DNA from 2 places in the Agromyces sp. NPDC055661 genome. Region 1 is predicted to be linked to the other one. Evidence: predicted binding sites of a transcription regulator. Region 1 holds the regulator's gene; the other holds the start of a gene.
The links. The regulator HrcA, encoded in region 1, represses chaperone genes, less so after heat shock. The targets are predictions, from matches to a motif close to TTNGCACTCGNNNNNNNCGAGTGCNAA.

Region 1 (6,595 bases):
GGTCCGGAGGCTGCTCGACGCCTGAGGCCGGCCGAAGCCGACCGACAGGCTGCGGGCTCAGCCCTTCGGCGGGAACAGCATGCGAGCGAGGATGACGAGCATGACGAGGAACCCGACGACGAGCGCGAGCCACGACCACGCCCACCCGACGGTGAAGCTCAACACGATGAAGAGGGCGAACGCCGCCGTCCAGAGCACGGCCGTGTAGATGCCGAAGCGGGCCGCGGCCGCGGGATCGGCGCTGAACCGGTCCTCGAAGTCGGCGGACTGCGCCAGGACCCACGGCTTGTGCCGGTTCGTCTTCGTCGCGCCGAGGTAGGAGAGCAGCGCGATGCCGCCGACGACCGCGGCCGCCGCGAGCACCAGCCAGGCGACCGCGACGCCCTGCACGACGAGCCAGCCGACGCCGAGGCCCGCGAGGATGAGGCCGACCCCCACGCCGAACCCGGCCGCGCGTCGCACCGGCAGCGGGAAGCTCGACGTCGTCTCCTGGCGCAGCGCGTCGGCGGTGACCCTGCCGAGCGGCAGCGCCACGGCGGCCACGGCCGCGACCAGCAGGCCGAGGGAGGCGGTGAGGACCCCGAAGCCGTCGAGCACGAGCACCACGAGGCCGGCGAGCGCGACGAGGCAGAGCAGCACCGTGCGCACGACGAAGGCGGGTCGCGGCCGGACCCGGCGGGCGAGGTGCTCCGCGAGGCGCGAGCGGGCGCCGGCATCGGGAGCGTCGACCCCCTGCGTCTCGGCGATGAGCGCGCCGAGGTCGCCGAGCTCGTCGAACGCCTGTCGCGCGGCCTGCTCGGGGGAGCGGCCGTCGACCATGAGCTCGTCGGCCCGGACGGCGAGGTTGGCGCGGATCTCCTCCTTGAGGTCCTGCAGGTCGGGCGTCATCTCGACGCCCGCGAACGCCTCGTCGAGGAGGCGGTGGACGGAGCCGCCGGCGGCTCGGTGGAACGGTTCGGTGGTCATGAGGGGTGCCTTTCGGAGGTGCCGCGCGCATCGGCGCGCAGGTCGAGGAGGGAGTCGATGATGTCGCGGGTCGCGACCCACGCGGCGAGGTTGCGCTCGTAGACGGCGCGACCCGCGTCGGTGATGCGGTAGTACTTGCGGCGTCCGCCCTGGCTCTCGTCGCCCCAGTAGGCCTCGGCGAGCCCCTCCTTGAGGAGCCGCCGGTACACGGCGTACAGCGTGGCCTCCTTGATCTCGTAGCGGCCGCCCGTCTGGTCGCGGATGGTCTTGTAGATCTCGAGGCCGTAGCGGTCGCGCCCGCGGAGCACACCGAGCACGATCGTGTCGGTGTGCCCGCGCAGCAGGTCGGCGGCGAACGCGTCGTCGGCGCCCATGGCGGGTTGCTTGGTCATGACAAGTACTATATCTAACACAGTACTCGACGTGCAAGTGTTCAGGATGCTGCGGGGCTCCCGTTACCGGCCGGATCCGACGTCGATCGCGGCGCATGCAGGAAGAATCGAACGTCCGCCGGCGTGTCGAGTCCCGCCGCGCCGCACACGGACGGGTTCTTCCTGCATTCGGAGACCGGCTCGAGCCCGCGGCATCCGCTCGGCCACGCGGCATCCGCTCGCTCTGGTGACGGCCCGCGCCGACAACGCGAAAGCCCGCCCCGACGGTGCGTGCGCACCGTGGGCGGGCTTTCGTGCGATGGAGACCGGCGACCGACGCCGGCGGCCGTCAGCTCACGAACTTGATCGAGAGCGGGTAGGTGTAGAGCTGGCCCTGGTTGGCCTTGATGGCCGCGATGATGCTGAAGACGATCTTCACGATCTCGATGGCGATCACGAGCAGGATGCCGATGAAGAGGAAGATCAGGATGTAGCTCACCACGAGCGCGATCGCGATCGTGATCTGGAAGTTGAGCGCGGTCGCGGTGTGGTGGCGCACGAACGGGCCCTTGTCCTTGAGGACGAGGTAGCCGATGAGCGCGGGCACGAAGTAGAAGAAGATGCCGCCCACGTTGATGAGCGTCGCCCACAGCTTCTCGTCTGCCGGGCTCAGCTGCTGTGGAGCCTGACCCCCGTACGGCTCCTGAGGCGGAGGCGGACCCTGCGGCGGCTGGCCGGGAGGCGGCGGGGGCCCCTGCGAGGGCGGGGGCGGCGGCGGAGGGCTCTGGGGCGGTGGGGGAGGCGGGGGCGTGTCGGACATGCGCTGACTCCTTCTTCGGGGCCTCTGAGCGAGACTCTGTCGATTCTCATGCTGGCACAGCGACGCCCGCCGCGGGAGTAGGCACTCCCGCGGCGGGCGTAACGTTGCGACGCCTGCGCGCTACTTGATGAGGCGGATCGCGAAGGGGTAGCGGTAGTGCTTGCCGTCCTTCGCCTGCAGGAAGGCGATGATCGAGAACACGACGCCCACGATCCACACGGCCCAGACGAGGATCGCGCCGATGAACACGATGACGAGGATCCACGAGATCAGGTAGCCGAAGATGAGCGTGATCTGGAAGTTCAGCGCCTCCTTCGCCTCGGTGTTCGTGAAGGAGCCGCGGTCCTTGAAGACCAGCCAGATGATGAGCGACGGCAGGATGCCGAGGACGCCGCCGAGGTGGGCGAACGAGCCCCACTGGACGTCCTGCTCGGGGGTGAGCGGCGCGGCGCCCGTCGGGGCCGAAGCGGGCTGCTGGGGCGGAGGCGGCGGGACGTTCGGATCAGGAGACTGCGCGTTGGGGTCCGTCATTGCGTGCCTTTCGGGGGTTCAGGGGTGAACCGCGGGCTGCGAGCAGGGAGGATCGCAGCCGGGGTGACTCGCGGAGTACCCATACGGTATCGCCGCGCCCGACGGTCGGCAACGGCCGGGTCGCAGCATGTCGCGATAGGATTGGCACTCAGGAAGAACGAGTGCTAAGCGGTGAGGGAAGCGAGGAACATGGTCTCCGAACGCGGTCTCGAGGTGCTCCGCGCCATCGTGCAGGACTACGTCGCGTCGCGCGAGCCGGTGGGTTCGAAGACCATCGTGGAGCGCCACGCGTTCGGCGTCTCCGCGGCGACGATCCGCAACGACATGGCCCTCCTCGAGGAGGAGGAGCTCATCGCGGCACCCCACACCTCGTCGGGTCGCATCCCGACCGACAAGGGCTACCGCGTCTTCGTCGACCAGCTCAGCGACGTGCGGCCGCTCACCCGGGCGCAGCGCCAGGCGATCGAGACCTTCCTCGGCGAGTCGAGCGACCTCGACGAGCTCCTCGCCCGCACCGTGCGGCTCATCGCGACGCTCACCAAGCAGCTCGCCGTCGTGCAGTACCCGAGCTTCGGCAGCGCCCGCGTGCGGCACGTCGAGCTCGTCTCGCTGGCGCCCGCACGCGTGCTGTGCATCCTCATCGCCGATTCCGGCCAGGTCGAGCAGCGGCTCGTCGAGCTCGAGCAGCCCGTCGACGAGGAGACCCTCGCGGGGTTGCGGGTGCGGCTCAACGAGATCGCCGGCGGGCGCACGATGGCGGATGCCGCGGTGGCGCTCTCGGGCGAGATCCCCGAGGCCGACCGGCGTCACGCGCTCGTGCTGCACACCCTCGCCGCGACCCTCGCCGAGCAGGCGCGGGTGCAGCGCAGCGACCGGCTCGTCGTCGCCGGCGCCGCCAACCTCGTGCGCACCGAGCAGGACTTCGCCGGGTCGATCCTCGACGTCATCGAGGCGATCGAGGAGCAGGTCGTGCTGCTGAAGCTCTTCGGCGAGATGTCGGGCGACGAGCACGCGGTCGCCGTGCGCATCGGCCGTGAGAACGCCTCGTTCGGCCTCGGCGAGACCTCCATCGTCTCCAGCGCGTTCGAGATCCCGGGCCGCGACGTGTCGCGCCTCGGCGTCGTGGGTCCGACGCGCATGGACTACACCACCAGCATGGCGGCCGTGCGAGCCGTCGCCCGCTACCTCTCCCGCACCCTCGGCGAGAGCTGACTCCCGCTGCCGACCCACCCGCTCGGCATCCGGCAATCGAAAGGACACGCCCTCCGTGGCAGACCACTACGAGGTCCTCGGCGTCTCACGCGACGCCACCCCCGACGAGATCAAGAAGGCCTACCGTCGACTCGCGCGCGAGCTCCACCCCGACGTCAATCCCGGCGCCGAGGCATCCGAGCGCTTCAAGCAGGTCACGCACGCCTACGACGTGCTCTCCGACCCGAAGCAGCGCCAGCAGTACGACCTGGGCGGCCGGGGCGGGTTCGGCGGCGACCAGGGCTTCGGCGGGTTCGGCGACATCTTCGAGACGTTCTTCGGGGCCGGGCAGCAGAGTCGCGGACCCCGGTCGCGGCGCGAACGCGGCCAGGACGCCCTCATCCGCGTCGAGGTCGGCCTCGACGAGGTGATCTTCGGCACGCACCGCGACATCGAGGTCGACACGGCCGTCACGTGCGAGACGTGCCACGGCTCGTGCTGCCAGCCCGGCACGGCCCCGGTCACGTGCGACATCTGCCACGGCACCGGCTCGATCCAGCGCTCGGTGCGCTCGCTGCTCGGCAACGTCATGACGTCGAGCCCCTGCGGCACCTGCCGCGGCTACGGCACGATCATCGCCACTCCGTGCGTCACGTGCCAGGGCCAGGGTCGTGTGCGCGCACGTCGCACGGTGCCCGTCGACATCCCCGCGGGCGTTGACACCGGCGTGCGGCTGCAGATGCCGGGCTCCGGCGAGGCCGGCCCCGCCGGCGGCCCCAACGGCGACCTCTACCTCGAGATCAAGGTGAAGAACCACGAGGTGTTCAGCCGCAACGGCGACGACCTGCTCTGCACGCTCGAGGTCGCGATGACCGATGCGATCCTCGGCACGACGACCTCGATCCCGGCGCTCGACGGCGACGTCGAGGTCGAGCTGCACCCGGGCCTCCAGAGCGGCGAGGTCATCACCGTGAAGGACCGCGGCGTCACGAAGCTCCGCGGCTCCGGCCGCGGCGACCTCCGCATCGGCGTGCAGGTGCACACGCCCACGAAGCTCTCGTCCAAGGAGCGCGACCTCATCCACTCGTTCGCCTCGTCGAAGAAGCCGCAGAAGCCCGAGCTCACGCACTTCCAGCAGGGGCTGTTCGCGCGCCTGCGCGACCGGTTCCTGGGCTGACGGATGCCGCGATGAGCCACCTCTACCTCGACGAGTCGCTCGACCTCGCCGCCGCCTCGCCCGGCTCTCTCGTGGAGCTCGCGGGCGACGAGGCGCGCCACGCGGTCACCGTCTCGCGCGTGCGGGCGGGGGAGCGCATCGCGATCGGCGACGGCCGCGGCACGCTCGTGCACGGCGTGGTCGCGTCGACCGGACCGCGCGAGCTCGCGCTCGAGGTCGACGAGGTGGTCGTCGAGCCGGCGGCCTCGCCTCGCCTCATCCTCGTGCAGGCCCTTGCGAAGGGCGACCGCGACGAGCTCGCCGTGCAGGCCGCGACCGAGCTCGGCGTCGACGCGATCGTGCCGTGGCAGGCCGCGCGCTCGGTGTCGCGCTGGGAGGGCCCGAAGGCCGAGAAGGGGCGCCAGCGCTGGGCGTCGATCGTGCGCGAGGCCGTGAAGCAGTCGATCCGCTCGTGGGTGCCCCCCGTCGCGCCGGTCACCGCGACCGCCGGCCTGGCCGCCCGGCTCGACGGCAGCCGGATGCTGCTGCTCGAGCCGACGGCGACGACCGCGATCACCGAGCTCGAGTCCGACGGCCGCGACCTCGCCCTCTTCGTCGGCCCCGAGGGCGGGATCGCGCCGGCCGAGCTGGAGCGCCTCGTGGCGGCCGGCGCCGAGCCCGTGCGGCTGGGGGCATCCGTGCTGCGCACCTCGACGGCGGGGCCCGCGGCGATCGCCGTGCTCAACGCACGCCTCGGGCGGTGGTGAGTCATCCGTCGCTACGATGGTGGGATGACCGAACACGCTGAGCCGACCGTCTTCGAGCGGATCGCCGCGCGTGAGATCCCCGCGCAGATCGTGGCCGAGACCGACCGCGTGATCGCGTTCCACGACATCGCGCCCGAGGCGCCCGTGCACGTCGTCGTGACCACGAAGGAGCAGGGCGGCTACCGCGACGTCGTCGAGCTCGCCGCGGGCGACCCGGCGCTGCTCGCCGAGCTCGTGGCAGTGGCCCGCGACGTCGCCGACGAGCTCTCCGACGGCGACTTCCGCCTCGTGTTCAACACGGGCGGCAACGCCGGGCAGACCGTCTTCCACGTGCACGCCCACGTCCTCGCGGGCGGCCTCGAGGAGGGATCGCTTGCCGGCTGACCTTGAAGGTCCCGACGCGGCTGCGCCGCAGCCCGTCCGCGACGACGAGGAACGTCTCCGCATCGACGGCATCGCGATGGTGCGGCTGCTCGGCCCGCAGGACCGGCTGCTCACGTCGATCCAGCGCGAGTATCCCGGCGTCGAGGTGCACGTGCGCGGCAACGAGATCGCCATCCGCGGGGACGCCGACCAGCGCACCCGTGTGCGCCGCCTGATCGAAGAACTCCTGGAGCTCGTGCGAGCCGGCCAGGATCCGACACCCACCGAAGTGAGGAGCTCGGCCCGAATGCTCGATGCCGATCCCAACTCCCGGCCGTCCGAGCTGCTCGGACAGGTCATCGTGTCCGCGCGCGGACGCACCATCCGGCCCAAGACCGAGGGCCAGCGCGAGTACGTCGACGCCATCGAC
Region 2 (6,595 bases), on a different contig from region 1:
CCGCCGTGCGGGAGTTCGAGGTGCCGTTCGACACCGGCGAGCTGCAGCGGGTGCCGACCGGTCAGTTGCTGGTCGTGCATCGGCAGGACCTGCCCGACCGAGCGTCCGCCGACGACGAGGAGCAGGACGACACGCAGCGCCGCGTCTACAGCTGGGTGGCCGCGGTCATCGGCGTCATCGGCGCCGCCGCCTCGCTGTTCGTCGGCTGGATGCTGCCCCTGTCGATCGCCGCGCTCGTCTTCGGCGTGCTCGGCCTGCGCCGCGAGGAGGAGGGCCGCACGCTCGCGTTCGTCGGCATCGGCACCGGCATCGCCGGACTCGTCTTCTCGGCCGTCTGGATCGGCTACTACGCCATCGTCTTCGGGGCGCTCCCGCACTGACGGCGGCTCAGACGCGCTCCACCAGGAGCACCACGTGGCGGCCCTCCTCGCGCGTGAGGACGATCGTCGCGCTCGCGTCGCCGCGCAGCTTCAGTCGCGTGCGCAGTCCCGCCGGGTCGACGTCGACGCCGCGCTTCTTGATCTCGAGCGTGCCGATGCCGCGCGCCGCCAGCGTCCGGCGCAGCTGCCGCTCGTCGGCGGGCAGGCGATCCAGCACGCGGAAGCCGCGCGCGAACGGCGTCTCGAACGCGGTGTCGGCGGTGAGGTACGCGATGCCGGCGCTCAGCATCCAGGCACCGTTCGCGCGGGCGAGGTCGCCGATGAGGCGGGCGCGGATGACGGCCCCGTCGGGCTCGAAGAGGTAGTCGCCGAGGGGACCCGTCGGGGCGTCCTCGCTGTCGGCCGGCGCCGTGAGCTCCGCGGCGCCGTCGTCGCGGATGACGAGCGCCGCCCGGCCGATGCCGGGACGCGCGACGGCGCCGAGCCAGACGGCGAGCTCCACCACGTCGCCGTCGACCGACACCCACTGCGCCTCGGCTCCCTCGGGGATGACGTCGCGGTCGGTCCCGGGACCGAGCTTCACGCCGACCGGCAGCCGGTCGGCCAGCCCGAACGCGAAGTCCAGGCTCGGCGAGTAGTCCGCGGCATCCGCGAGTCGTCGGGTCGTGCCGCCCGAGGTGGTGCGACGGGCCGGGTCGAGCCAGGCGCCGCCGATGCCGCCGAGGGGCACGTCCTCGGCGGTGGCGTGCAGCACGCGCGCCTTCGGGAACGGCGTGAGGTTGAACGCGGCGATGGCGGCCGTCACCTCGTCGGCCTCGGCCGCCGTGACCTCGAGGTCGACGGCCGCGAGGGCGAGGGCGTCGCCGCCGATGCCGCAGCCGAGGTCGGCGACGTGGGCGATGCCGGCGCGCGCGAAGCGGCCCGCGTGCAGCGCCGCGACCTTCAGCCGGGTGGCCTGCTCGAGCCCCGCCTCGGTGAACAGCATGCGCGACGCGAACTCGCCGAACTTCGCGTGGGCCTTCGCGCGCAGCTTCGACTGGCTGAGCACGGCGGCCACGAGGCCGGGCGGATGCCCCTGCCGGCGCAGTTCGGCGACGGTGCGCACGATGTCGGACTTCGAGTCCCACTCGGGGAGCTGGTCGAGGAGCCGCAGTCCCTCGGGGGAGAGGAGTTCGACGAGGTCGGCGCGGTCCACCCGGCCACGCTAGCATCGCGCACCGGGGACTTCCGAGCACTGGCACTCACGTTGCACGAGTGCCAAATCGCGCCTAGACTCGGCTTAGCACTCTCGCAATGAGGCTGCTAATCAGTCTTCGCAAAAGACAGTCACTCGCAAACAGAGAAGGGGTCAACCGTGTCGGTTTCCATCAAGCCGCTCGAGGATCGCATCGTCATCAAGCAGGTCGAGGCAGAGCAGACCACCGCGTCGGGTCTCGTGATCCCCGACACTGCCAAGGAGAAGCCCCAGGAGGGCGAGGTCGTGGCGGTGGGCCCCGGTCGCATCGACGACAACGGCAACCGTGTCCCGCTCGACGTGGCCGTCGGCGACAAGGTCATCTACTCGAAGTACGGCGGCACCGAGGTGAAGTTCGGCGGCGAGGACTTCCTCGTGCTGTCGGCCCGCGACGTGCTCGCGGTCGTCGTCCGCTAGGTCGACACGAACCATCCGAGGCCCGGACGCCCAGCGGCGTCCGGGCCTCGTCGTGTCCGTGGCGGGATGTCGAGGCACGTCGGCAGCCGCCCGGGCCGGGGGCATCCGACGCCGGGCGTAGTCTGAGCGGGTGTCATCCCGCTCCGAGACCGAGACCTCAGCTCCGCCCGCGCAGCGCGCCGCGGTGAGCCGGTCGGGGCTCGCGTTCGCGATCGCGGCCTACGCGCTCTGGGGCTTCCTCCCCATCTACTTCATCGCCCTCGAACCGGCCGGACCGATCGAGATCGTCGGATGGCGCGTGCTGCTCTCGCTCGTCTTCTGCCTGCTGCTCCTCACCGTGACGCGCGCCTGGCGACCGTTCATGGCCCTCGTGCGCGATCGACGCGTCCTGTTCACGATGGGGCTCGCGGGCGTGCTCATCTTCGTGAACTGGTCGACGTACGTCTACGCGACCCTCACGGGCCAGGTCGTCGAGGCGGCGCTGGGGTACTTCATCAATCCGATCGTCACCGTGTTCCTCGGCGTGCTCGTGCTCCGCGAGCGACTGAACCTCACCCAGTGGATCGCCGTGGGCATCTCGATCGTCGCGGTCATCGTGCTCGCCATCGGCTACGGCCAGCTGCCGTGGATCGCGCTCGTGCTCGCGTTCTCGTTCGGCTTCTACGGGCTCATCAAGAAGCGGGTGGGACCGAAGGTCGACGCGGTGTCGGGGCTCACGCTCGAGACCGCGTGGCTCGCGCCGCTGGCGGTCGCGCAGCTCGTGTTCGTCGCCATGACCAGCGGGCTCACGATGGGCACGGTCAGTCCGTGGCACAGTGCGCTGCTGCTCATGGCCGGTGTGGTGACGGCCATCCCGCTCCTGCTCTTCGCCGCGGCATCCCGTCGCCTGCCGCTCATCTTCATGGGCTTCATCCAGTACTTCGCGCCCTTCATCCAGTTCCTCGTGGGCGTGTTCATCCTCCAGGAGCCCATGCCGCCCGAGCGATGGATCGGATTCGGCCTCGTCTGGCTCGCCCTCCTGGTGCTCACGTTCGACCTCATCCGCAGCGCCCGGTCGGCGCGGCGTGCCCCGGTCGAGCCGATCTGACGGAGCCCGTCGGGGCATCGGGCCCTCGTCCGGGGGCCACGCGCGATCTGCGCGTCGCGGCGGTCCCACACGACGATTCCGTGCGCGCTCGCGCAGGAAGGTGTCGGCAAGGTAACGATTCCGAGGGTGTTACACGGTTGTGACCGGGTTCCCTTGTTTCCTCCAGAGGCGGGCAATACTGTCAAAACCACGGCGTCGCCAGACGCTGCTTTGTGTACCAGTCCTTCAGTCCCAAGGAGCAACATGAGCGTATTCGCGAAGGCCACGGCCTCGCGCTCGGCTCGCGCAGTCTGGACGGGGGTCGCCCTCGCCGGCGTCAGTGCCCTCCTCCTCACCGCGTGCAGCTCGGGTGCCCCGGCCCCCGCCGAATCGGAAGCACCGACCGAGTCGGCCGGCGACGCCCTGCCCATCGAGGCCGGCGACCGCGACCTGACCCTCAAGGTCGGCACGATCCTCCCGCAGAGTGGAACGCTCGCCTTCCTCGGCCCGCCCGAGGAAGCCGGTGTCGCGCTCGCCGCGAAGGAGATCAACGAGGCCGACATGGGCATCAACGTCGAGGTCGTCTACCGCGACTCGGGTGACACCACCACCGACATCGCCACCGTCTCGGTGACCGACCTCCTCTCGCAGGACGTCTCGGCCATCATCGGTGCCGCGTCGTCCGGTGTGTCGTTCACCGTGATCGACCAGATCACCGCCGCCGGTGTCGTGCAGTTCTCGCCGGCGAACACGTCGCCCGACTTCACCGACTACGAGGACAACGGCCTGTACTTCCGTACCGCGCCGTCCGACCTCCTCCAGGGTGAGGTGCTCGGCAACCAGATCGCCGAGGACGGCGCTTCGACGCTCGGCCTGCTCGTCCTGAACGACCCCTACGGCACCGGCCTCGCGGCCGCGACCAAGGAGGCCTTCGAGGCGGCCGGTGGCGAGGTCGTCGCCGAGGAGCTCTTCAACACGGGTGACTCGAACTTCGACGCGCAGCTCTCGTCGATCAACGCCGCGAACCCCGACGCCGTCGCCGTCATCACCTTCGATGAGGCCAAGGTCGTCGTTCCGGCGCTCGTCGGCTCGGGCTACCCGGGCGACCAGCTGTACTTCGTCGACGGCAACCTGGCCGACTACAGCGCGGACTTCGCGCCCGGCCTGATCGCCGGCGCCAAGGGCACGCTGCCCGGCCCGAAGCTCGAGGACGACTTCCGCGACCGCATGCTGGAGGTCAACCCCGACCTGGCCGACTTCAGCTACGGTCCCGAGTCGTACGACGCGCTGATGCTCATCGCGATGGCGGCGTACGCGGCCAACAGCACCGATGGCACCGACATCGCGGAGTACCTCCGTCAGGTGTCGGGCGGCACGGGTGACGGCGAGGTCGTCAACACCTTCGGCGACGCTGCGAAGCTCCTCACCGAGGGCCAGCAGATCGACTACGACGGTGCGTCCGGTCCCATCACGCTCGACGAGCACGGTGACCCGACCGAGGCGACCATCGGTATCTACCAGTACGGCGACGACAACACGTACACGCGCATCAACTAGTACGCGTCGCCTGGAAGGGCCCCGGCTTCTGCCGGGGCCCTTTCGCGTGCCCGGCGCTCAACGCCGCGCCTGGTACCTGGTCAGGACCACGCCGCCGGGGAACGTCAGTCGGCCGTGTCGATCGTCGAGGACAACACCACCTTCGGCGTGTCCCGCCCGTTCCGCGCGAACTCGATCCGCGTCGGGGTGGCGTCGGGCTGCTGGTCGCCGGTAGGCGAGGAGGAGCTCATCCCCTCCCACACCCTGCGCCCGTACAGCGACAGGCTGCTCGCCAGCTCCTGGTCGAGCCACCACTGGAACAGCTCTCGTTCGTCCCGCCCCAAGCCGATGTCGTCGCCGGCCGCGGCGATGCAGCCGTCGAGGGGCATGCTCATTCCGTAGATCACCCCGCATGGCGCCAGCCTTCCGTCAGACGCCCCCGAGCGCAGGCGTCCCACCACGGCCCGCAGGCATGCGAAGAGGGGCGGATGCCGCGGCATCCGCCCCTCTTCGGGATCGATCGGGTCTACTCGTCCTGGCCGAGCGTGCCCAGGTACAGGCCGATGACCTTCGGGTCGTTCAGCAGGTCGCGACCGGTGCCGGTGTAGGCGTCGTGACCCTGGTCGAGCACGTAGCCGCGGTCGCAGATCTGCAGGCAGCGGCGGGCGTTCTGCTCCACCATGATCGTGGTGACGCCGGCCCGGTTGATCTCCTTGACGCGCAGGAACGCCTCGTCCTGGCGTACCGGCGACAGGCCCGCGCTGGGCTCGTCGAGGAGCATGACATGCGGTCCCATCATGAGCGCGCGCGACATGGCGACCATCTGACGCTCACCGCCCGACAGCGATCCGGCCCGCTGGCCGAGGCGCTTGCCGAGCTCGGGGAAGATCTCGGTCACGAACTGGAGACGTTCCTTGACGCCCTTCGGCTTCTGGAACATCCCCATCTCGAGGTTCTCCTGGATCGTCAGCGAGGGGAACACGTTGTTCGTCTGCGGGACGAAGCCGACCCCCTTCGCGACCAGCTTGTTCGCCTTGAGATTGGTGATCTCCTCGCCGTTCAGCCGGATCGCGCCCTCGCGGACGCGCACCAGGCCGAAGATCGACTTCAGCAGCGTGGACTTGCCGGCACCGTTCGGGCCGATGATCCCGATGAGCTCGCCCTGCCGGGCGACGAGGGAGCACGCGTTGAGGATGTTCACGCCGGGCAGGTAGCCCGCGGTGACGTTCTCGACCTCGATGACGGCCTCCGCCACGGGATCGAGCACCGCGCCGGCGGCCGGTTCACTGTTCGTCATCGATGAGCTCCTTCAATACCTCGACGTGCTCGGTGTCGATCCCGAGGTCGGTGTCGTGATGGGCGCCGAGGTAGGCGTCGATCACGGCCTGGTCCTGCATGACCTTGTGCGGGTCGCCCTCGGCCACGATCTTGCCCTCGGCCATCACGATCACCCAGTCGGCGATGTGACGCACCATGTGCATGTCGTGCTCGACGAAGAGCACCGTCATGCCCTGGGCCTTCAGGTCGAGGATGTGGTCGAGCAGCGACTGCGTGAGCGCGGGGTTCACGCCCGCCATCGGCTCGTCCAGCATGACGAGCGTCGGGTCGCTCATGAGCGCCCGCGCCATCTCGAGGAGCTTGCGCTGCCCGCCCGAGAGGCTCGCCGCGTAGTCCTCCTTCTTGGCGTCGAGCTTGAACCGGGTGAGCAGCTCGACCGCCTTGGCGTCGATCTCCTCCTCCTGCTTGCGCCAGATGAAGGGCAGCACCGAGCGGAACAGGTTCTCGCCCGACTGGCCCTTCGCACCGAGCTTCATGTTGTCCATGACGGTGAGCAGGCCGAGGGCCTTCGTCAGCTGGAAGGTGCGGATGAGGCCCATGCGCGCCACCCGGTAGGCCGGGACGTGCGCGAGCGAGCGACCGTCGAACTCCCACTTGCCCTCGTCGGGCTTGTCGAAGCCCGTG

Region 2: a site for HrcA is predicted at 1,615-1,641, ahead of groES (co-chaperone GroES). Genes of this name have one in related genera too.

The regions. Positions count from the first base shown of each region.
Region 1 is NZ_JBSHHC010000002.1:1,070,236-1,076,830, reverse strand. Features, by position in the region: gene hemW (radical SAM family heme chaperone HemW) at 1-25, shown strand, start outside; gene ACWGO8_RS18570 (permease prefix domain 1-containing protein) at 58-966, opposite strand; gene ACWGO8_RS18565 (PadR family transcriptional regulator) at 963-1,358, opposite strand; gene ACWGO8_RS18560 (DUF4870 domain-containing protein) at 1,687-1,968, opposite strand; gene ACWGO8_RS18555 (DUF4870 domain-containing protein) at 2,278-2,688, opposite strand; gene hrcA (heat-inducible transcriptional repressor HrcA) at 2,878-3,900, shown strand; gene dnaJ (molecular chaperone DnaJ) at 3,956-5,056, shown strand; gene ACWGO8_RS18540 (16S rRNA (uracil(1498)-N(3))-methyltransferase) at 5,068-5,802, shown strand; gene ACWGO8_RS18535 (HIT domain-containing protein) at 5,827-6,186, shown strand; gene ACWGO8_RS18530 (PhoH family protein) at 6,263-6,595, shown strand, end outside.
Region 2 is NZ_JBSHHC010000001.1:2,679,283-2,685,877, forward strand. Features, by position in the region: gene ACWGO8_RS12425 (DUF4190 domain-containing protein) at 1-380, shown strand, start outside; gene ACWGO8_RS12430 (THUMP-like domain-containing protein) at 388-1,575, opposite strand; gene groES (co-chaperone GroES) at 1,735-2,031, shown strand; gene rarD (EamA family transporter RarD) at 2,162-3,118, shown strand; gene ACWGO8_RS12445 (ABC transporter substrate-binding protein) at 3,362-4,654, shown strand; gene ACWGO8_RS12450 (hypothetical protein) at 4,759-5,022, opposite strand; gene ACWGO8_RS12455 (ABC transporter ATP-binding protein) at 5,160-5,930, opposite strand; gene ACWGO8_RS12460 (ABC transporter ATP-binding protein) at 5,917-6,595, opposite strand, start outside.